2 regions of the Acutalibacter caecimuris genome follow, and region 1 is predicted to be linked to the other one. Evidence: riboswitches for the same ligand, from Rfam matches in the RefSeq annotation. Region 1 holds a riboswitch; the other holds the start of a gene.
The links. Region 1 has a riboswitch for cyclic di-GMP ahead of U8U01_RS14085 (CLIPPER-2 domain-containing protein). Riboswitches for the same ligand answer to the same signal wherever they lie in the genome.

Region 1 (11,827 bases):
AAGGGCATCACCGCCATCCAGATGGACCTGAAGATCAGCGGCCTGACCCCCGAAATGGTAAAGGAGGCCCTGGAAAAGACCCACAAGGCCCGCAACTATATTATCGACGAAATCATCCTGAAAGCCATCCCGGAGGTGCGGCCTGAGCTGTCGCCCTACGCCCCCAAAATGCTCAGTATGCAGATCCCCGTGGATAAGATCCGGGAGGTTATCGGCACAGGCGGCAAGGTCATCCAGAAAATCTGCGCCGAGTGCGAGATTACCATGGATGTGGAAGAGGACGGCCATGTGTTCATTTCCGGCCTGGATATTGAGAAGTGCCGCCGGGCCATGGACATTGTAGATACCATTGTCAATGACCCGGAGCCGGGCAGCTACTACAACGGCCGGGTCACCCGGCTGATGGACTTCGGCGCCTTTGTGGAGATCGCTCCGGGCAAAGAGGGGCTGGTGCACATCTCCCGCCTGGACGTCAAGCGCACCGAGAAGGTAGAGGACGTGGTGAACGTGGGCGACGTGGTGAAGGTGAAGGTGCTGGAGATCGATGACAAGGGCAGGCTGAACCTCTCCCGCCGGGACGCCCTCATCGACCTGGACGGCGCCGTGCCAGAGAACGACATCAGCAATGACCGCGGTTCCCACCGCGACGGTCCCCACCGCGACGGCCCCCGGCGGGACAATCGGGATAACCGGGATAACCGGGACCGCCGCCCGCCCAGAAGGGATCATGACCGGCGGTAAACCATAGGCAGGCACCCCTGCCATGCAACTTGCAAGGCCCCCGGAGCGGCTGCTCTCCGGGGGCTTTTTGGGCCTTTTGGGGTTTTTGGGCAGGGGGCGGGAAATAATTGACAAACCACCGGGCTTGGCTTATAATGTTTGATAAGTAAAAGGAAGGGGTGTGGCGGGGTTTGGAAACCGCATGGATTGTATTCCAGCAGACATTGACCATGGCAATCTACATGATGGTGGGGTTTGCCCTGTTTAAAGGGGGAAAGATCACCAAAGAGGGGAGCAAGTCCCTGGCCAACCTGCTGCTATGGCTGATCATCCCCACGGTGATCATCCACAGCTTTTGTGTGGAGTTCTCCCTTGCCCGCCTGGCAGACCTGGGGCTAAGCGCCCTGCTGGCCGCCGGGGCGCTGCTGGTGTCGCTGGTAATGGCGCGGGTCATTTACAAAAACCACCCCGTCGATGACTTCGCGGCGGCGTTCTCCAACTGCGGCTTTATGGGTATCCCCCTGGTACGGGCCGGGTTTGGGGATGAGGCCGTGTTCCTGCTGGTAGGCTTTGTGGTGCTGCTGAACCTTTTACAGTGGACTTACGGCGCGGCTTTGCTCAAGGGGGAGAAAAAGCCCCTGTCCCCCAGGGAATTGCTGCTGAACCCCATCACCATAGGCGCGGCCATAGGGCTGGCGCTGTTTGCCAGCGGGCTGGGGGCCAAGCTGCCGGGGGTGCTCAGCGGGGCCATTGGCGGGGTGGCGGCGCTGAACTCCCCCATTGCCATGCTGGTGCTGGGGGTGTACATGGCCCAAACCAGCCTGCGGGAAACCTTCCTCTCCCCGCGGCTGTACGCCCTTAGCGGGGTGCGCCTGCTGCTGATCCCCGCCGTCACCCTTTTGCTGGTGATGCTGGCCCCGGTAAGCGCTACCATGAAGTACGTTATCCTGATTGCGGCGGCTGCCCCGGTGGGGGCCAATGTGGCCGTCTATGCCCAACTGTATGGGCGGGACTACGCCTACGCCTGCCGTACGGTGGTGCTCAGCACCCTGCTGTCCATCCTCTCCCTGCCCTTACTGACAGCCCTGGCCGCCCTGGCTTGGTAGCCTTTGGGTAGCTTTTGGGGTGCCTTAAGGCCGCCTCCGGCGGCTCAAGGGGCTTTGCCCCTTAAAGAATCCCCACCAAAGGGCCATAGGCCCTCTGGACGCCTGCATGGGGCCTTTCGAACATTTCCTTTTTGATTTAGGCACATCCTCCCTATTGTGCTTAAGCGGAACTGCTTTTTTATATTTTTGAAGGGCCAAGGTCCGGGCGCCCCATACCAAAAAGGAGGACAAAACATGAACAAAAACGCGTTTGCCCCCACCCCGCCCATGGGGTGGAACAGCTATGACTACTACGGCACTTCCGTCACAGAGGAGCAGGTGAAGGCCAATGCCCAGGCTATGGCCGAAAAGCTGAAACCCTTTGGGTGGGAGTACATTGTCATTGACATTGAGTGGTACGCCCACCACGCCGAAAACATCGACAAGGACTACTTCTACATCCCCTTCAACACCGCCGAACTGGACGAGTACGGCCGCCTACAGCCTGACCCGGCCCGGTTCCCCAGCGCGGCAAGGGGCCAGGGCTTTAAGCCTCTGGCAGATTATATCCACAGCCTGGGGCTGAAGTTCGGCATCCACATTATGCGGGGCATCCACCGGCAGGCGGCCCACCAGCACTTGAAGATTTTGGGCACAGATACCACCGCCAACCACATTGCCGAGCCCAACAATGTGTGCCGCTGGAACCCGGATATGTACGGCGTGCGGAACACCCCCGAAGGCCAGGCTTACTACGATTCCATCATCGCCCAGTACGCCCAGTGGGGGGTAGACTTCATCAAGTGCGACGATATCTGCAATACCGACAACCTGAACTTCCACACCGAGCTGGGCTTTGCCCGCAAGCATGAGATCGAGATGCTCTATAACGCCATCCAAAAGGCCGGGCGGCCCATTGTGCTGTCCCTGTCCCCCGGGCCGGCCATTATCCAAAAGTCCTGGCAGTACCAAAAGTACGCCAATATGTGGCGGATTTCCGACGACTTCTGGGACGAGTGGCCCCTACTGAAGGATATGTTCCCCCGCTGCGAGATCTGGCAGGACCACGTAAAGGCTGGCTGCTACCCGGACTGCGATATGCTCCCCGTGGGCCGGCTGGGGGGCGGCTTTGCCCGGGAACGGGAAACTGGCTTTACCAAAGACGAGCAGCGCACCATGATGAACCTGTGGTGCCTGTTCGGTTCGCCCCTGATGCTGGGGGCGGAGATGACCAAGCTGGACGGCTGGACCCTCAGCCTGCTGACCAACCCCCGGGTGCTGGCCATGCTGACCCCGGACTGCCGCCCCGACCAGCAGCGCCGGGACGAAGAAGAGGCCGTGTGGGTGGCCGAAAACCAGAAAACCGGCCAGCGCTACCTGGCCCTGTTCAACCTCTCTGAGGAGGAGCGGCAGGTGGCCATGGATCTGGCCGGCCTTTGGCCGGAAACCACCGCCGGCCAGGAACTGTGGAGCGGCGAAACCGTAGCCGTAAAAGACGGTCGGCTGGCCATGGAGTTGGCCCCCCATGCCAGCGCGGTATTCCAGCTTAGCTAAGGGCCAAAGGGGCAAAAATCAAATCATCACAGAGGAGAAAACCATGAACTATGTGGACTTGGGCGGGCTACAGGCCCCTGCCATCGGGGTAGGCTGTATGCGTATCGCCAGTATGGAACCGGCCGCGCTGTCGCGGTATATGCACACAGCCATAGAGTGCGGCGCCAATTTCTTTGACCACGCGGATATTTACGGGGGCGGCGGCAGCGAAACCGTATTCGGCCAGGTGCTGGCACAAGAACCCGGCCTGCGGGAGAAGGTGATCCTGCAAAGCAAATGCGGCATCCGCAAAGGGATGTACGACTTCTCCAAAGAGCACATCCTCCAAAGCGTAGACGGCATCCTGGGCCGCCTAAAAACCGACCGGCTGGACCTGCTCCTCCTCCACCGCCCCGACGCCCTGATGGAGCCGGAGGAAGTGGCCGAGGCGTTTGCCCGGCTGGAGGCCAGCGGCAAGGTGGCCAGGTTTGGGGTAAGCAACTTCAATGCCCGGCAGATGGAGCTTTTGCAGGCAGGCGTCAAGCAGAAACTGGTGGCCAACCAACTACAGTTTGGGTTGATGTGGACCCGGCTGATCGACCACGCCCTGTGCACCAACACGGCGTTCCCCCATTCCGCCGACCTGGACGGCGAGGTGCTGGACTACTGCCGCCTAAAGGGCGTCACCATACAGGCCTGGTCGCCCTTCCAGTACGGGTTCTTTGAAGGGGTGTTCCTGGACAACGAGAAGTTCCCGGAACTGAACGCCAAGCTGGCAGAGCTGGGGGAGAAGTACGGGGCCAGCAAGCAGGCTATGGCCGCGGCATGGATTTTGCGCCACCCGGCCCGTATGCAGGTGATCTGCGGAACCACCAACCCCCAGCGCCTGGCGGACATTGCCACGGCCTGCGAAGTGCAGCTTACACGGGAGGACTGGTACGCCCTGTACCTGGCCGCCGGGAACCAGCTACCTTAAAGGATAGGCCCAAAACCGCGCCCCACGCAGCCCAACACAGCCAAGCACAGAATAGCCCCCACCCAAACGGGTGAGGGCTATCCCAATGCCCGCCTCCAGCAGCCGGCGCCGCTTTCCGGGCGCGCCCGGCCGCCGGAAGGCCATAAAGCCCCCATTGGGAAAAAAGCCGGGATTGATGGGAAAGTTTGGCTTGCGTTTTGGAGGGAAAAGAGGTAAAATCGTTGCAGGTGAAATCATTTTAGCAAGACGAAGGAGGTATTTGTATGGGGCTGGAGATGATCGACGCCGGCTGGCTGTCAATTTTGCCGCCGGTGGTGGCCATTACCCTGGCGCTGTTGACCAAAGAGGTATACTTGTCGCTGTTTCTGGGCATTTTCACGGGAATGTGCATCTATAGCTTTTCCACCGGCGGGAACATCCTGCAAGCTGTCACCTATGTGTTTGACATGATGGCCGGGAAGATCGGCGCCAACGGGTATATGATCATTTTCCTGGTGCTGCTGGGGTCGCTGGTGGTCATTGTAACCCGTTCGGGGGGCACGGCGGCCTATGGGCAGTGGGCAATCCGCCGCATCAAAAGCAAGCGTAGCGCCAAGCTGACCACCGCGCTGCTGGGCCTGCTGATTTTCCTGGACGACGGGTTCAACTGCTTAACCGTAGGCACGGTCATGCGGCCCATTACCGACAAACACCGTATTTCCCGGGAAAAGCTGGCCTACCTGCTGGACGCTACGGCCGCGCCCATCTGCATCATCGCCCCCATTTCCAGTTGGGCGGTGGCAGTGGCCTCTGAGGTGGAAGAGGCCGGCGGGCTCAACGCCTTTGTCCAGACGATCCCCTACAACCTATACGCCCTGCTGACCATCGCGATGGTACTGTTCCTCAGCGCCACCAGCTTTGACTTCGGCCCCATGAAACAGGCGGAAGAGCAGCAAACGGCCCAGGCGGAAAGCCCCATGGCGGCAGGGGAGGAAAAGGCCCAACCCCAGGGCACGGTACTGGACCTGGTGCTGCCCATTGCCACGCTGATCGTAACCGCCATCTTCGGCATGGCCTATGTGGGGGGCTTTTTCGAGGGCGTCAGCTTTGCCCAGGCCATTGGCGAAAACCCTGTAGCCGGCCTGACTTTGGGCACCTTTGCGGGCCTTCTGGTGGCGCTGGCCATGTACTTGCCCCGTAAGCTGATGACCATGCAGGCCTTTGTCACAGGCATCCTGGACGGCATCAAGACCATGATCCCCGCCCTCACCATCCTGATCCTGGCCTGGGCCCTGGGCGGCGTGTGCCGGGAGATGATCGGCACCGGCAACTTCGTCAGCCAGGTGGTGTCCGGCGGGCACCTGTCCTTCAGCCTGGTACCGGCCATTGTGTTCGCGGTGGCGGCCTTCCTGTCCTTCTCCATGGGCACGGCCTGGGGCACCTTTGGCATTTTGCTGCCCATCGTGTCCATGATCTGCGCCGGGCCCCAGGGCGCCGGAGTGCTGATCCCCGCCCTGGGCGCGACCCTCGCGGGCTCGGTCTATGGCGACCACTGCTCGCCCATTTCCGACACCACCATCCTGGCCTCTACCGGGGCCCAGTGCGACCACCTGCGCCATGTGGAAACCCAGTTGCCCTACGCCACCCTGGTGGCTGTGGTATGCTTTTTCGGCTACATAGTGGCCGGGTTCGCCCGCAATGCCCTTGTCACCATAGCGGCCTCCCTGCTGCTGCTGGGCCTGGCCTTCCTGGGCGTTATCCTGCTGCAAAAGCGCGGCAAGGCCCCTAACGCCGCCGGAAACAAGCTGGGCTAAACAGGCAAAGGGGCAAAAATATCCCCCAACAAAAAAGGCCGGTACACAGTGCTGTACCGGCCTTTTTTTCATGCCCAAAACGGTTTTTGCCTGTGGCCCCGGCTTATCCCTGTCCCGGCAGGCGGATCACCCTGGCGTCATACCCCGCCAGTTCCACCGACGGGGCCGGCTGGCCGCCGGGCACATCCACACAGCCCGCGGGCAGGGGCACGCGCTGGGCCTTGCCGCTGAAATTCTGCAAGAACACATACCGGGCGCCGTCTTTCTCCCGCAGGCAGGCCTCTACCCCCTCCGGCGGGGGCTGGGGCAGGGCGCGCTTGCAGCCCAAATCCCCGATCAGCCCGGTGTAAAAATCCTGGTAGAAATCCCTACCAGCCCTGGCCGCCAGGTAGTAAGCCCGGCCCTGGCCGTATGGGTTTACCGTCAACGCGGGTTCGCCGGCATAAAAATCCTCGCCGTAGGTGCCCAGCACCTGGGCTCCTTGGGCATGGATCAGCGCGCACAACTCGCTGACCGGGTAGGTTTTGCCGTCCACCCGTATGTGGTTGCGCTCCCCATCCCACAGGGCGTCGGTGGTTTCGTGCCAAATGCCGAATACCTCCCCCAGGCCCTCACCGGGCCAGCCGCCCAGGTGGCACAGGTCGTTTTCGTTTACTAGCCCGGTGTGGTAGGTGCCAACCAACGTGCCGCCCTGCTCCACAAAGGCCCGCAGCTTTCCGGCAAAGCCTGCCCGCAGCAGGTACAGCATGGGGGCGATTACCAGCTTATAACCGCTAATTTCGCACTCCTCATCCACAATATCTACCGGCACGCCCATCTGCCACAGGGCCCGGTAATGGGCCCGCACGTCCTCGGCGTAGTGGATGCCGCAGTTCCGGGGGCCTGCAGCCCCCTCCACGGCCCAGCGGTTCTCCATGTCGAACACCAACGCCACCTCCGGCCGCACCTGCGACCCGCAGATGGCCTCATCCAGGGCCTCCAGGCGGCGGCCTACGGTTTCCACATCCCGGAACTCCCTGGTGCCGCTGTGGCCGCAGTGGTCGATCACAGCCCCATGGAACTTCTCCTGGGCGCCCCGGCTTTTCCGCAGTTGGAAATACTGCACAGAGTCGGACCCATGGGCCACAGCCTGCATACTGGCTGCCAGATGCATACCCGGCCGTTTCAGCCGGGAAACCGGCCCCCAGTTGATGGTGCTGGGGGTAGACTCCATCAGCAGGAAGGGCTGCTGTTTCAGCGAACGCATGACGTCGTGCCACAGGGCGAAATCCGCCGCTGTGGCTATGTCCGCCTCCGTGCCCGTCCACTGGGGGTACGCGTCCCAAGACACCACGTCCAGCACGTCCTTAAACTTAAAGTAGTTGTAGTAGTAGAAGTCATACATCAGGTTGGCGGTTACGGGGATGGACGGGTCTACCGCCTTCACCGCGTCCCGCTCGGCGGCAATAAAGTCCGCCACCTGGCCGGTCACAAAGCGTTTCCAGTCCAGGCTGAGGCCGTGTACCGGCTCGCTGCCGCCCCAGGCGTCGCGGGGGGCAGGGGTATGGATCTCCTCCCAACTGTTAAAGGTCTGGCTCCAGAAGTCCGTCCACCACTGCTTATTCAGGGCCTCCAGGCTGCCGTATTTCCGCTTTAGCCAGTCCCGGAAAGCCGCCTGGCACAGCGCACAGCGGCACTCGCCGCCGTATTCGTTGGAGAGGTGCCAGAGGATCACCCCCGGATGCCCGGCAAAGCGCTTAGCCAGTTGGGTGTTGATGGCCCGGACCTTCTCCCGGTAGACCGGGGAAGTATAGCAGTGGTTGTGCCGCCCGCCGGAAAGATCCCGCTGGCCCGTGGCGGACACCCGGCGGATCTCCGGGTACTTTTCGCTCATCCAGCGGGGCTTGGCGCCAGAGGGGGTGGCAAGCACCGTGTAAATGCCGTTTTCGTAGAGGTTCTGGATGATGGGCTCCAGCCAGTCCAGCCGGTACACGCCCTCCTGGGGCTCCAGCTTGGCCCAGGCGAAGATGGCCAGGGAAACGCAGTTGATGTGGGCCTCCTTCATCAGCAGGATATCCTGCTCCAGGATGTCGGGCCTGTCCAGCCACTGGTCGGGGTTGTAGTCGCCGCCGTGAAGCAGATGGGGGAATTTGGGGGTCAGGGAAGTCATGGGAGGGCTCCTTTCATAATAGGGGTGAGGGGATAATGGCAAAATGCACAGATTGCCAAGCTCATTGTACCCTGTTTTAGGCGCAAGGTCAAGCGGTTTGCCAAAACATAAGCCATTTTTTTGCCAAAAGAAAGCCAAAAGCTTACAAGAAAGTGTACTTTCTTGTAAGCTTTTCTCTGCTGCTTTAGCACATATATTTTACCACAGTTTTTACAAATAAGCAAGATACTTCCAGCAAGAAAGGCATATTTTCTCCAACAAAAGTTTATGCCTGGCGGCTTACAAGAAAGTACACTATCTTGCAAGCCGCCAATACATGGGTGATAAGGGGGAGAGATCATGCCATATTCCCGCAAGAAGTTGCAACTAACCGGCCAACGATTTGGCAAATTAGTGGTAATTAACCCGGCCGAAAACGTGGGCCGGCGCACTGCCTGGCACTGCCGGTGCGACTGCGGCCGGGAGATAACCGTTACCACCGGCCACTTGCGGGAGGGCCACACCACCAGTTGTGGTTGCCGCCCCAACGCCACCTATATACATGGTACTTGCGTAGAGATGCTCCAGGCCAAAACTGTCCGCAAAAACAACACCAGCGGCGTACCCGGGGTGGATTGGCGCCCCACCAAGCGGCGCTGGCGGGCCAGTATCTGCTTTCAGGGCAGGCGGTACAACCTGGGCAGCTTTACCGACTTTGAACAGGCCGTAAGCGCCCGGAAACAGGCGGAAAAGGCCCTTCACGACGACTTTTTGCAGAAATACGCCGCCGGCCAGATCAAGTAAGTATGTCCCGCCCTGCTGGTTGGGGCGTTGACATAAATCCACCTTAAGAGGAAGGAGGGCAGCCCCGCAAATGCAAAAAAGCCCCTTTGTATTTGCGCGGAGCCAGACGGGGCAAAGACGGACGGGCCGGGAACACCGGGCAGGCCGCAAAGTTCACAAACATTAGGCAAACCGCGGGAAACCGCGCGACGCAAAGCTATGGGAACTAAGGTATCGGCAGGTGTAAACTATGCATAACACACAAAAAGCGATGCTATGTTAGCCCGGCTGCTGGTAAACATGGCAATCCGCTGGAAACAGCGGTCGCGCAAAGCCACGGGGCCTACGGCGCAGCTATGCGCTAAGGCAGCCCAGCCGCCGGATCCTTTGCATCCGAAAACCATTTCGCAAAGAAAGGAAGAATCGCATGAAAAATCTATCTAAGCTCGGCAAGCGCGGTCTTGCTCTTGTTCTTGCCCTCGTGCTGCTGGTGGGTATGGTGCCGTTGAGCGCGTCGGCAAACACATACGACCAAATTACGGTAAACTATGTGGTTAACGGCGTTACTCTAAGAACTGACACACTGAATTCCGGGAGATATATCCAAATTGCAAACCGGGTACCCTATGTATCCAGTTTGATCGCCGGGACGGCATATGCGGACTACGACTACGGCACGGTGACAAAAATTGAGTGCCGCCCCCATCAATATTTCCCGACTGCGAATTTCTTGCGTGAGGGTCAGAGTATTGACCACAGCGGGAACTACAAAAATCATACCATCTATTATACCACCTCTAAATGGGAAAAGCACACCAGCTCCGGCGGTGTGACTGACCCCGGAACTAGCACCGTTCCCGGTACATCTTCCGGCAGCGGCTCTTACTTCCTCCAGGTGGTCTATGTGAACAAGGCCAAGACGGAATACTCCTTTGGCCCCCGGACGGCATCTAGTACCATATCAAGAAGATGGTACTATGATAACCGACTTAACCCAGTTCCCGAAGGGTATGAATTAAAAGGCTGGCAGACCAGTCACTATCATGGCACTTCTGCTTTCCTGAGCAAAGGTTGGTGGGGGATTCAAGGGAGTTCAACCACAGATCTCATAACTTCAGCGCCATATAATAGTACGGTTGGCCTAAATTCCGGCGAGGGCGTATACTTGATCTATCAGGCTACCAAAGACCCCGCCCCTCCCGCCACCTACAGCTACATCCTCAACTGGGAGTATAACGGCGGTACGCTGAATGGGAAAGACCATGACTCGGAAACAGCTTTGAACCTGACCGGCGAAAAAAATGCCACCCACACCTTCTACGAGCAGGTGGACAAACGGCCTAGCCGTAATGGATACAAATTCGGCGGGTGGGTTTATAGCGGCAACGGCACTTTTACCGAATCGCATGGCCAAATTGTTATGACCGGTCGTGACGGCAGCACGGTTACCGGCACGATGACGGCACAGTGGTATGCCAACCCAAGCGTTCAGGTCACGCTGACCTATGACGCGAATGGCGGTGAAAATCCGCCTGCGAAACAAATGGTAAACGTTGGCAGCGAGGTTATAGTTAAAGGCAAAGAGCAAATGACAAAATCTGGCTACACATTCAAGGGCTGGAGCAACCGCTCCGACGCTACTGAGCCGGATGTTATGCCCGAAAATACCTTGCGGCTTAATGACAATACCACCCTGTTCGCAGTGTGGGAGAGGAACAAAACAATCACCGTCACCTGGAAGGACGGCTACACCAACACTCCGATAAAGACGGTGACAATCGACCAGGGCGGGGACTACAGTACGCTATATCCTAGCGCCCCTACCCGTGAAGGCTATACCTTCACCAAGTGGGGCGAGCCTGTGGTGGATCTCGAAGGCAACATCACCATTACCGCCCAGTGGAAGCAGAACGCGGAAACGCCCAACATCAGCATAAGCAAAATACCCGACGCGACCGCGTACACCGCCGGTGCCGACGTAAGCTGGAACATTACTGTTACCAACAACGGCACCAGCGCAGTTAGCGGCCTGAGCATTGCGGATGAGCTGACCAAAGACAGCGAGCCCTTTACAGGCGTAGCAATCACTAGCCCCGATGGTTTCTCCGTCACCCCCGACAACTTCACGCTGGAGGCCGGCCAGTCTGTCACCTTCAAGGCGATTGTCGCAGAGGCTGCGGCTGGTACCTATGTCAATACGGCTAAGGTCGAGAAGGACGGAGAGCCCTTGGCTGAGGACACATCCGAAAATGTGGTTGTTACCGAGGAAACCGAGCCGGCCGCTCCGGCCATAACCGTGCGCAAGGAAGCCGACAAAACAGCAGCCAAGGCAGGCGAAACGGTAACGTATACCATCACGGTAGAGAACACGGGCGATGCCCAGGCTACCAATGTGACCGTGACCGACGTGCTGGACAGCAACCTGACCTTTGTCAGCTATCAACTTGGGGAGGAAACAGTTGATACGCAGCCTGAGGGCGGTGTGTATACCATTGGCACACTGGAGGCAAACGACGTGGCCACGCTGGTGATTCAGGCTACTGTCAATGCAGATGTAGAGGCAGGTACTATAATCGTCAACACAGCCACTGCGGATTATGACGGCAAGCCTGATGAGGAGAACCCCACTGATCGTGCCGAGGTTAATGTTATACAGCCTGATCCGGTAGATCCTGATCCCGACCCCACCGACCCCGGCCCCGGCCCGGTGGATCCCCCCACGCCGCCTACGCCCATCGTCACCCCGGAGCCGGTAGCGACCCCCACGCCCAGCGCGGAGCCTACTGCCGAGCCCACGGATGACCCCGGC
Region 2 (11,827 bases), on a different contig from region 1:
GGATGGCCGGGTCTACAGCAGCGTTTGGATCTCCCCCAGCACCTCTGCGGGGGTAGGGATGATGCCGCCGGTGCGGCCAAAGAAACGGACAGGCACCCGGCAGTTGATGGCAAGCTTTACGTCGTCCACCATCTGGCCCATGCTCATTTCTACCACCAAAAAGGCTTTGGCGTGGGCGGCGGCTGTTTGCAGGGCGGTTTCCGGGAAAGGCCACAGGGTGACGGGACGCAGCAGGCCGGCCTTCAGGCCCTGTTCCCGCGCCTTGTTGACGGCGCTTTTCGCCACCCGGGCGGAGGCGCCGTAGGCAACCACCACGATGTCGGCGTCCTCGCACAGGTATTCCTCGGCCCGCTGCTCCTGGGCCTTCACCTGCTCGTAGCGCCGGTAGCGCTCTACGACCAGATCCTCCAGCTTATCGGGGGTAAGGTACAGGGAGTTGATCACATGGTGCTGCCGCCGGCCCTGATGCCCGTCCGCCGCCCAAGATGGGGTTGCGGGCGGCTGCGTGTCCGCGGTTTCTTCCGGCAGTGACACCGGCTCCATCATCTGGCCCAGCATACCGTCGGCTAAGATCATGGCGGGCATCCGCCAGCGGCCGGCAGCGTCAAAGGCGGTGCTGACCAGATCCACCATCTCCTGCACGGTGGAGGGGGCGAATACCAGGATTTGGAAATCCCCGTGGCCGGTGGCTTTGGTGGCCTGCCAGTAGTCTGCCTGGGAGGGCTGGATGCCCCCCAGGCCGGGGCCGCCACGCTGCACGTTGATGATCAGCGCGGGCAGGTCGGAACCGGCCATGTAGGAAATGCCCTCAGACTTGAGGCTGATGCCGGGGGAGGAGGAGGAGGTCATGGCCCGCACGCCGGCCGCGGCCGCCCCCAGTACCATATTGATGGCGGCCACCTCGGACTCGGCCTGTAGATATGTACCGCCGATTTTGGGCATACGCTTGGACATATAGGCGGCCAGCTCGGTTTGCGGGGTGATGGGATAGCCGAAAAAGTGTCGGCAACCAGCCCGGATGGCCGCCTCGGCCAGGGCCTCGTTGCCTTTCATCAGTAATTTCATGGGGATGTTTCTCCTTTCGCCTTTACTTTTCTACCGTGATGGCTGTGTCCGGGCACATGGTGGCGCAGGCCGCGCAGCCGACGCATTTGTCCGGCTGGCTGACCCGGGCGGGATGGTAGCCTTTGGGGTTCAGGCTGCCCAGATCCAGTGCGATGATCTTTAAGGGGCAGGCCCCGGCGCATAGGCCGCAGCCTTTGCAGACGGTTTCGTCTATGATGATTTTCGGCATGGTGGTTCCTCCTTTTGGGTGTGAAATCATGAAAACGGTGGCCTATTTATTGCATATATTTAAGTTGGGCTGTGTAAGCGCTACTCCCATGCAAAACGCACCAGCCGCCGGACGGTGCGGAAACCCTTGGGTGGCGGCTGGCCGTTTAGGGCGAAGTCCGGGGCGGTGGAGAAGAGGAGGGGGAGGCTGGTGAGCCGGGCGGTTTCTTTCGCAAACCCCACGGCGGCCAGCAGGCCGGGCAAAGTAGTTTCAACGCCCAGATGGGAGTTGTTGACAAGGCCGGTGGCCTTTAGGCGGCTGGCGGTTTCGATCTCTTCCAGCAGGGACGCGGCTTCCGCCGGGGTTTGGGACAGGGCGCGGTAGCGGTTGACAACATAAAGCATCCGGTAGCCGGTTGCCAGTAGGCGGCCGGCCAGGCCACCCAAAGCGGTAACGCCCGCGTCGCCGCCGCCGGCGTCTATGAACACCTGGCCGGACGAGGGCGCAAAGATAGAGGCAAGCGCCGGGGGCAGGGTGGGGGTGTCCAGGGTGGTGCCGGCGAAAACCGGGGCGATCAGCCTTACGCCGTGGGCGGCCAACAGGTCCCGGTGGTCGCTGGAGCGGAAGTAGGGGTTTACAATGTCCAGATCAGCCAGTGTGACAGGGGCGCCGGTTTTGGCGGCCTCCAGGGCCAGGTTCAGGGCCAGGTTGGTCTTTCCGCAGCCGTAATGGCCGCAGATGACGGTGATGCTGTGGGGCATGGGCTGCCTCCCTTCTATAAACCGGTGGGATATGGGGTATGGCAGTGGGTATACGTAACTTATGCTTTTCTATTTTATCACAAAACCATAGCGGTTTCAACAGGAAATAATGGAAGGCGGCCGGCGGGCAGGGGATGCGTTTTTTTATAAAGGGGGCCGGGGGAAGGGCTGCGGATGCCGGGGGCTTTTTGGCGGCGGATTGTGGCCTGCTATGGGGTGATGCCCAAGATAGGCGGGCGGCCGTCAAGTTCGACAATATGTTAAAAAATCGTTCACAAAATTCTAACTGAAACTTCAAATTGTCTTGAAGTCTATGACATAATTGGGGAATATACTTAGACCATCGAAAGCGAAAGGGGTGGTACGGCACAGGAAATTACCAAATAAAGGCAACAGATAAAATTTTGTCTATATCATTTTACTTATTACATTTTTAAGGTTCGACCTTCACTGTCCCTTCTACCGGGCGAGACCGGCAACCGCCGGACCGCGGCCCGCAGCCTTTGCGGAAATGCCAACCGCTTTGCCCGGTAGTTGCGGCAGACCAAAAATTCTCGCTCCTGCACCAGATGTGCAGGGGCGTTTTTAATTTCCATCATATTTTTGCACTTGCGTGGCAAATTAAAAACGGGCCGGAAAACGCCGCGGCCTCACGCCGGCTGTGCTGCCGGTGCGGGCCGCGGAGATGGTTTTAGTAAAAAGCTTGCCGGGAGGGCGGGCTTTCGGCCCCGGAAGGGGGTGGAAATTTGAAAAAAAACAGGATAAGCCGGGGCGCGATGGCCAAGGCCATGCGCACTTTTGCCATGAGCGTGGGCGTGACCGCCCTGTGTATGCTGGTGACGGTAAGCCTGCTGGGCCTGGAAAACCCCAGAGAGCCACAGGTAGCGGAGGCGTCGGTGTTTAACCAGGCGGAGGAAAAGCAAACGCTTATAGAGGCCCCGGAAAACAGCGTGGTGCCACTGGGGAAGGCGTTTGGCATCAAGCTGTTTACGGACGGGGTTATTGTTGCCTCCCTATCGGATATTTATACCGCGGAGGGGACTTGCTGCCCGGCTGAGGACGCGGGCCTGCGGGCCGGGGACTACCTGCTGGCGGCGGATGGGCTGGAGATACAGAGCAATGCGGCGCTGGCCCAGTATATCGGCCGCAGCCAAGGGGAGAGTATCACCTTTTTGGTACGCCGGGGCCAGGAGGAGTTTGAGGCCGTGGTAAGGCCCGTGTTCGGCGAGGGTTCGTTTAAAACCGGTATGTGGGTGCGGGACAGCGCAGCGGGGGTGGGGACCCTCACCTTTTACCATCCGGCTACAGGGACTTTTGCCGGGCTGGGGCACGGCATCTGTGATGCGGACGCCGGCAGCGTGATGGCCCTGAAAAGCGGGGAACCGGCGGGGATCACCCTATGCGGCATTGTAAAGGGGCTGCCCCAGGAACCGGGGCAGTTGCGGGGATATTTTTCCTCTGACCAGCCTATGGGGCGGCTGCTGGCCAACAATGAAACCGGGGTATTCGGCACCCTGGACGAGCCCCCGGCCGGTGCGCCTGTGGAGGTGCTCGGCCGGGAGGAGGTGCGCCCCGGACCGGTGAAACTGCTGGTGAGTATTGACGAAACGGGGCCTAAACAGTATGACGCACGGATAGAGGAAGTGCAGAATACTGGCAAGCCTACCCGCAACCTGGTGGTAAAAGTGACAGACCCCCGGCTGTTGGAAGCAACAGGGGGTATTGTGCAGGGGATGAGTGGTGCGCCCATTTTGCAGGACGGCAAACTGGCCGGGGCGGTGACCCATGTGTTTATGGATGACCCGGCTATGGGGTATGGGATTTTTGCCCAAACCATGGTAGAGCAGTGTGAACAGTTGGGGGACGAAGAGGCAAACGGCGCGGCATAAGCCTGCACAAAGGCAAGGGTGCGTACGCCAAAGCTGGGCGGGACAGGGCCGCTCAGCTTTGGCGCTTTTGCGTGGTGGGATGCAGGCGCCCCATACGGATATAATAGGCCGCGCACAGCAGGGCCGCCGCGCCGAACCAGGCGGAAACATCGGCAATGCAGATGGCCAGGAAACCCATGTGCAGCACCTGGGACAAAAACAGCACCACACCAATGCGCAGGCCCAGCTCCAGGGCGCCGGAGAGCAGGGGGACAAAGGTATCGCCCAGACTTTGCAGGGAGAAACGGTATACGAACAGCAGGCCCAAGGACCATTCCATCAGCCCGGCTATGACCAGGTAGGGGTAGGCCATGTCGATAATGGCCTGCTCTGTGCCGCTGACGAACAGGGCGGTAAGGGGTTTGCCCAGGAAGATCAGCAGCAGGGTGATAAGCAAGTTGATACCCAAGGACATGGCAATGGCCCTGCGTACCCCCAGCCGCACCCGGTCCAGCCGGCCGGCGCCCAGATTTTGGCCCACGTAGGTGCCCAGGGACAGGCCGATGATGCTGCCGGGCTGTTCTGCCAGGCCGATCAGCCGGGAGGAGGCGGTGTAGGCAGCCACGGTGGCGGAACCGAACCCGTTGACAATGCCTTGCAGGATCATGCCCCCAATGGCGGTGACGGAGTTCATCAGCCCCACGGGCACGCCCAGCCGCAGCAGCTCCCACAGGGTGTGGGGGTGGGGGCGAAGGTCGTCTTTGGTAAAGTGCATCAACTCCATACGCCCCAGCAGGTATAGGCACATCAGCCCCGAAAGCAGTTGGGCCAGCACCGTGGCCCAGGCCGCCCCGGCAATGCCCAGGCCCAGCCCCAGCACGAAGAGGCAGTCCAGCCCCACGTTGATGAGGGAACTGATAATGACCACCACCAGCGGGGAGATACTATCCCCCAAAGCCCGCAGGACGCTGGCCAGCACATTGTAAAAAACCGTGGCAAGGATGCCTATAAAGGTGATGCGTATGTACAGCAGCGCGCCTTCGAAGATATCTGCCGGGGTGCCCATCAACTGCAAAAGGGGGCGGGAGAAGAGCAGGCTGCAAGCGGTGATTACCAGGGAGGAAAGCGCGGCCAGATAGACCGCGTTGGCCACGGCCTGGCGCACCCGTTGGGGGTCGCCGGCGCCGAAACGCTGGGCGACCAGTACCGAGTAGCCGTGGGTAAGCCCGGTGACAAAACCGAACACGAAAAAATGGATAGAGCCGGTGGCCCCCGCAGCGGCCAGGGCCTCTACCCCCACGCCCCGGCCCAGAACCATGGCATCTACCGTAGAATAGAGCTGCTGGAAAACATTGCCCAGCAGCATAGGCGCGGCAAAGGCGAGCAATAAGCGTACCGGGTTGCCTCTTGTCATATCCCTGACCATGTATAACTTCCTTCCTGGTGTCAATTAACTACCATGTTAGCATATTCCTGCTAAAAAAGCAAGAGGGCAGCGCTTTAGAAAACTCCCCCGGAGGCCGTAGCCGCCGGGGGAGTTTTTGGTCACTTATCTAGCTTTTCGGGCTTTGTCGTGCTGTTGGTCTGTTGGGCTTATTGTGCTATTTGCTTATTCCTCCGGGGACTGGCCGGCGTTGGCCTTCCAGTAGGCCTTCAGGGTTACCCAGTCGTGCTCGAACACCTCGGCCCACTCTTCACTCTCGGTTTCTTCGTTGCCGGTGTAGTAGTGGGAGTTGGTGGCCTCCTGCATGGCTGCGTAGTACCAGGCGCCGGGGTCGTTGTCCGGCCATACCTTCATCGCCCCGTCCAGATGCTCCGCGTCGGGGGTGCGCTCCAACATATTGTTGAAGATGACCGCCGCCTCCGCGCGGGTGATCTTGTCGTTGGGGCGGAAGTTGGTGGTGCCGGCGTCGCCGTTGACCCAGCCGATGGACTGGACCTTCCGGATGGCGCTCTCGGCCCAATGGCCCTGGATGTCGGTAAAGGTGGTGGTGCCCGGATCTTCCACGTAGTCGGCCAGGAACTGGGACGCGATCATGGCGAACTCGGCGCGGGTGATGGCACGGTTGGGACGGGCGGTGCCGTCCTCGTAGCCGTTCACGATGCCGGCCTTGCTCATCACGTTGATGGCGTCGGTGTACCAGGCTGTGTCGATTACATCGCTGTAGCTATTGCCGGTTGCCCAGTTGGCTACGCGGGCGTCGGCAGTCATCAGGCGGTAGAACACCTCGGCCACCTCGGCGCGGGTAATGTTGGCGCCGGGGCGGATGGAGCCGTCGGGATAGCCCACCAGGTAGTGGTAGTGGTCTACCAGGTTCAGGATGGGGTTGTCGCCCATGGGGGGATCCTCGTCCGGGATGTCCGTGCCGGGGTCATCAGAGGGCCCAGGGCCGAGAGGCGGCTGGGTCGGATCCGGGATGTCCACGCCGGGGTCATCCGTGGGCTCGGCAGTAGGCTCCGCGCTGGGCGTGGGCGTCGCTACCGGCTCCGGGGTGACGATTACCACCGGGGGCTTGGGCGGGTCGACCGGGTCGGGGTCGACCGGGTCGGGATCAGGATCTACCGGGCCGGGGCCGGGGTCGGTGGGGTCGGGGTCGTTGTTCTCCCACTGGGCGTAGAGGGTCGCATTGACAGCAGTTGTGAAGATGCTGTCAGCAGCAACCGTTTCGCCGCTCCCGTCAGCCGCTGTGTTCCAACCGGTAAAGGTGTAGCCCTGGTGCGTAAAGGCGTTTTCCTTCACAGTGAAGGACGCGCTTGCGCCCACTGCCACCTCCTGGCTGTCCGCATCCATGCTGCCTGTGCCGCCATTCGCCTCATAGTTCAGGGTAATGATGGCGGTTTCGGGGTCGGGGTCTGCGGTCTTTTCGTACACATTGGTAATAACAAACTCGTAGCCGTTCGTTACATCATTCTCGGTGAAGGTTACGGTTCTGGTAACGATGTGCTTTTTATCGTCCTTCTTCTCATCAATAGACACGCAGGTGTAGCCGTCAACGGTGTAGTAGTCCTCCGTAAACTGGACAGTGTACTCTTTGCCCAGCTCTACCGTCCAAGGTTCGAAACCATGCGCTTCAGCAAATGTTACAAAGGGCGTACCATCGTCCTCTTTGTCATCGCCGTGGTCGTTACCCTCTATCGCATAATAAGAGAAGGTTGCCCCTGTAGGGTTATTTTTTGTACCTATCAGGGAGAAGTCTTCCGGATGCGTGCACACACCGAACACACCTTCAAGCCCCTCAAAGCGGACTTTGACGGTTACAGGAACCTCAACGGTTTTGGGCTGCTCTTCCTCTACTTCCACGGGGGTTCTTTCAGAGGAGGTTGTGTTGCTATTGTCACCTATACCAGGGGTAACCTTGGCAATGTTTGTGAGATGACCATCCTCGATATCACCCTCGTTGTAGGTCTTGGTCACGTAGATAACAGCCTCGCCGCTTTCGGGGATGGTACCCTCCATCGGGTCGCCGCCCACCCACTTTGCGCCATCGTCAGTAACCTTGTACGCCGCGCCGGCATCGCCGGTAACGGTGAGTTTGTACAGCAGGGTTACGGAACCGCCCGCAGGCATGATAACCTTGCCATCGGGGCCGGGCTGGTCGGGGTAGGTGATACCAGACACACCTTCAGGGGCGTCCGTTTCGCTCTCTACCAGTTTCTTTGTGAACTGGGTGATTTTCTTGGGTGTTTCCTCGTTCTTCTCATACCGCAGGGTAATCACATTAAGCGCGGCTGCAGCACTAAGTGTCAGTGTATCAGGCTCACTGCCAGCATAGGTGAACTCCACTTTTTCTCCATCTATGGTGTGGGTGTTCCACGCAGGGTTCTCCTTGGCCAGTTTAGCGCCGGTGATTTTGTCGCCTACGTTGGCAGTTTGCTCCTTACCGGTTACCGTAGCTGCCTTCTCACCATTATAGAAGTACTCGCGCACAACCTTGTAGGTGGTGGTAGCGGGGGCAACGGGCGTTTCATGCGTTGTCCAAACGGTTATGGGAACCTCGTTTGTAAAGTAAAGCCAACTACGCCCATCAAACACAAAGGTCATCTTTACAACCTCGTCGGGCTTGGCAAGGTAATGGAGGCCTTCGTTACCCGCGTAGTTCTTATTCCATTGTGTCAGATACCAATCCTGATTAATGGTCAAATCGCAAAGCCAAGGATAATCCTTCGCAGGGGCATCCGCTCCAAAACGCCCGTCATTCTCATAAACCTCGCCGAATGACCAGCCGTTTGTTGAATTACTAAGATTCATATAGCCAGCGTGTGTCCTCGTTGAGTTGTAGAGGGGATTTGCGTTCGGATAGGATTCGCATTTAACATAAACATAGCCATTTTGGCTTTTGCCGGGTACATCGTCTACGGTAGGTTTATTAGGTTTGGTCGGCTCAGGGTTGCTGCCGCCTGTACCATCATTGGTAACGGTGTAGTAGATATACCCGTTAAAACCTGATACGGTCTGACTATCGGAGGCAATATTTGCAGTAGTACGCAGCGAGTCGATGGTATAAGCTACCTCGATTGTTGTCTTGCCCTTTTCAGTGCCTTTCTCAAAATTGACTACCAGACCATTTTTAGTCGAAACAGTCGTTGCTGTTGCGACTTTACTGTTTGAACTTATTGCGGTTACATTATAATATCCGTTAGCCCAACCAGCAAAGTGAGCCCCCCAGTAATGACAGAAAGCAACATCCGTTGCAGTGGGGTTTTCATCGTCTAACATAACCGTGCCATATCCATTTGCTGCGTTCCACCCACTTACAGTGTTGGAGTATTGGGTATTCGGGTTATACTGACTGTATGCAGTTTTGGTGACATTATCCGTTTTTACGGGTGTGTCAGCCGCACTAGCCCCCAGCGGCACCATGCCCACCAGCAGCACGAGGGCGACGAACAGAGCAAGTCCGCGCTTGCCTAGTTTTCTAAATTTTGTCATGCAATAATCTTCCTTTCTTTGCAAAGGTTTTTCGGATGCAAAGGATCCGGCGGCTGGGCTGCCTTAGCGCACACCTGCGCCGTAGGCCCCGTGGCTTTGCGTGACCACCGTTTCCGGCGGGTTGCCATGTTTACCAGCAGCCGGGCTAACATAGCATCGCTTTTTGTGCATTGTACACATCTTGCACCTGCCGATACCTTAGTTCCCATAGCTTTGCGTCGCGCAGTTTCCCGCGGTTTGCCAAATGTGTGTTCCGGTCGCGGCTTGCTCTGTGCGCCCAACCGCCACGCTTATAGCCCGCGGAAAACCCGGCTGGGCGGGCCCGGTTCCGCCACAAATGCCATTGGCAAGCCCCCTTTCTTATGGTATGCCGGCGGCCGGGGCGCGTCACAAGGCGGCACACCGGGGCGGGCGCGGCTATGGCGGCCACGGGGTTGCAGGAAAGTGTACTTTCTTGTAAGTTGTCCTACACAAAAAAAGTATGGTAATAATGGCTGTTTTTTCCTTAGAGGATATTGCCAATTTGGAAATGATGTGGTAAAATGTTAATTAACAAAGGCCGCAAAAAAGTTTGCAAGAAAGTACACTTTCTTGCAAGGGGTTCGGGGCTTTTTTGGCGGTTTTGCAGCGGCAAAGAGGAGGTTTTAAGGGGCTTTTTTGCCAGCCTTGGGGCTAATAAAGGGGGTGGTCGCACAGGTTACGGCCACGGACAGTGCGTCCGCGAGGAGAAAATTTGGCAAACCGCGGGAAACTACGGGACGCAAAGCTGAGGGACTAAGGTTCTATTTCGTTACGATGGAGAAAAGCTGAACTATGTCAGCCTAGCCGCTAATTATAAAAGGCAAACCGCCCGAAAGGGCGGGACGCAAAGCAAGGGGGCTACCTGCCAGCCGTAAAGCAGACGGCTTGCCACACGCCGGCCCGGCTACTGGTTATAATTAGCAAACCGCCAGAAATGACGGGACGCAAAGCTATGGGGGCTAAGGATTGACACCGGATCTATGCCAGCCCGGCCGCCGGATCCTTTGCATCCGAAAAAACTTTGCAAAGAAAGGAAGATTATTGCATGACAAAATTTAGAAAACTAGGCAAGCGCGGACTTGCTCTGTTCGTCGCCCTCGTGCTGCTGGTGGGCATGGTGCCTTTTAGCGCCAGCGCGCTCGCTGCAATTCCTGGGTTTACTCCTACTGATAGGTTTTACGCCAACGGGAAGGAAGTCGCCCAGCTTTATGAAGGCACATATCCGAATAACCCTGTGTATGCGTACACAAACCCTCCTACAACCATTGTAACAAAGGTCGGCGAGCGTGGCGCAGACCAGCGGCTATATACGAAATCTGCCACCTGCTATTGCGGCAATGTGCTTGTTGAAGTAACGCCGGACTGGATTGCGGTTGACGAGAACCAGAAACTGACAAGTTCCGATACTTCGATTGCTAATCCCCAAAATATCGATTGGAAGTTGGAAGGTTATTCTTCCAATGACTGGCAAGATGCAGACTATCTTGGCTACCCTGCTTTGGAAATTGGCGTAACCGGCCAAACGCCCGGTTATTCTACGCTTAAATTCCAGACTTACCAGAATTACTACTACTATTACACCTGGCAACGGTGCAACCGCTGCAACCAGGGTTACAGTGAAATTAGTTTTAAGGGTAAGTGGATTGAAGATACTGAAACGATCAACGTAACAGTCAACGCCGACTATAAGCTGGTATACGATGCCAAGGGCGGCAGTGGTAGCATGAACCCCACCACGACTACCGTAGCGAACACCACTGCAAGCCTTAAAGCTGCCCAAAACGCCTTTACTGCCCCCGCTGGCATGAAGTTTAAGGAGTGGAATACGGAAGCCGACGGTACGGGCACCAGCTATGCGCCCGGCGCCCCTGTCACCCTTGACTGGGAAGAAGGCAAAGGCAGCACCGCCAACCCCGTAACCAAAACCCTTTACGCCATTTGGGAGGACGATGGGCCCACTAAACCTGATGCCCCCACCCGCGAGGATTTGTTCGGCATTTTACACAACTTTGTCAAGGTTAAGTGCGTAAGCACGGGGGATGGCCTGCCCCATGACGAAAAGACCTACAGCACATGGTCTAATTCTACCGAGGCCGAGGCCGAGGTTGGAACGGTCACTAAGAACGAGACAACCGGTAAGTGGGAGTGCCCCGTCACGCTGAACAGCAAGGTATATGCAAAAATGTACGCCCTGGCGCCCGCTTTCGGCGTTGGCGAAACACATGAACTTGCGCAAGGCCAGGCCGAAACCGAAACCATCACCCTGACGTGGGATTCGGAAGCAAGTAAATGGAAGGGCGCTGAGAGCAAAAACACGATACTTGCCACCATCTGTGTAACCTGCAAGCCGGACCCCATCCCCACCACCTACACCGTAGTGCACGAGTACTATACCAATGATACAAGGGATGGTTCCTTTACAGAGTCATTCAACGGCACAGTGGGTGACACAGTCACGGCTGATGGGATTACGAAGGTTACCGATTATCAAGATAAAACCTACACCTACACCTCTGCCACCCCTAAGGAAATCACACTTGGTACGGACGACACCATAACCCTGCGCTATGACCGCGATACGCCGCCTCCGGTCGACCCCGACCCCGCCACAATTACCGTCAAGTGGCTGAACGGCTATAACGATACGCCCGTGCACACGGCAACGGTTGACCCCGACAGCGTACTGACCGACGGGGAATTCAATATTGACGAGGAAACCGGCTACCTGACCGGCATGGATATGGACGACGTGGCAATCGAGTACCCTGCCGATCCCACCCGCGACGGTTATCGTTTCACCGGCTGGGGCGCGCCTATGTGGGAAGAGGGCAGTGAAAACACTGTCATCACCATTACGGCCCAGTGGGAGAGCACCGAGCCTGAACCTAGCCCGGAGGAACCCACCACGCCCATTAAGCCCCCGGTGGTAATCGTCACCCCGGAGCCGGTAGCGACCCCCACGCCCAGCGCGGAG

Region 2: it holds a riboswitch for cyclic di-GMP, as region 1 does, so the genes downstream of both, U8U01_RS12875 (S-layer homology domain-containing protein) here and U8U01_RS14085 (CLIPPER-2 domain-containing protein) in region 1, are expected to answer to the same signal.

Annotation. Positions count from the first base shown of each region.
Region 1 is NZ_JAWXXJ010000029.1:45-11,871, reverse strand. Features, by position in the region: gene U8U01_RS14120 (polyribonucleotide nucleotidyltransferase) at 1-741, shown strand, start outside; gene U8U01_RS14115 (AEC family transporter) at 912-1,826, shown strand; gene U8U01_RS14110 (glycoside hydrolase family 27 protein) at 2,061-3,359, shown strand; gene U8U01_RS14105 (aldo/keto reductase) at 3,403-4,314, shown strand; gene U8U01_RS14100 (Na+/H+ antiporter NhaC family protein) at 4,578-6,107, shown strand; gene U8U01_RS14095 (beta-galactosidase) at 6,211-8,256, opposite strand; gene U8U01_RS14090 (hypothetical protein) at 8,596-9,039, shown strand; cyclic di-GMP riboswitch class I at 9,195-9,314, shown strand; partial or broken gene U8U01_RS14085 (CLIPPER-2 domain-containing protein) at 9,446-11,827, shown strand, end outside.
Region 2 is NZ_JAWXXJ010000023.1:75-11,901, reverse strand. Features, by position in the region: gene U8U01_RS12900 (3-methyl-2-oxobutanoate dehydrogenase subunit VorB) at 13-1,071, opposite strand; gene U8U01_RS12895 (4Fe-4S dicluster domain-containing protein) at 1,088-1,294, opposite strand; gene U8U01_RS12890 (hypothetical protein) at 1,375-2,034, opposite strand; gene spoIVB (SpoIVB peptidase) at 2,781-3,923, shown strand; gene U8U01_RS12880 (MATE family efflux transporter) at 3,976-5,316, opposite strand; gene U8U01_RS12875 (S-layer homology domain-containing protein) at 5,512-8,832, opposite strand; cyclic di-GMP riboswitch class I at 8,965-9,084, opposite strand; cyclic di-GMP riboswitch class I at 9,558-9,665, shown strand; cyclic di-GMP riboswitch class I at 9,763-9,853, shown strand; partial or broken gene U8U01_RS12870 (InlB B-repeat-containing protein) at 9,899-11,827, shown strand, end outside.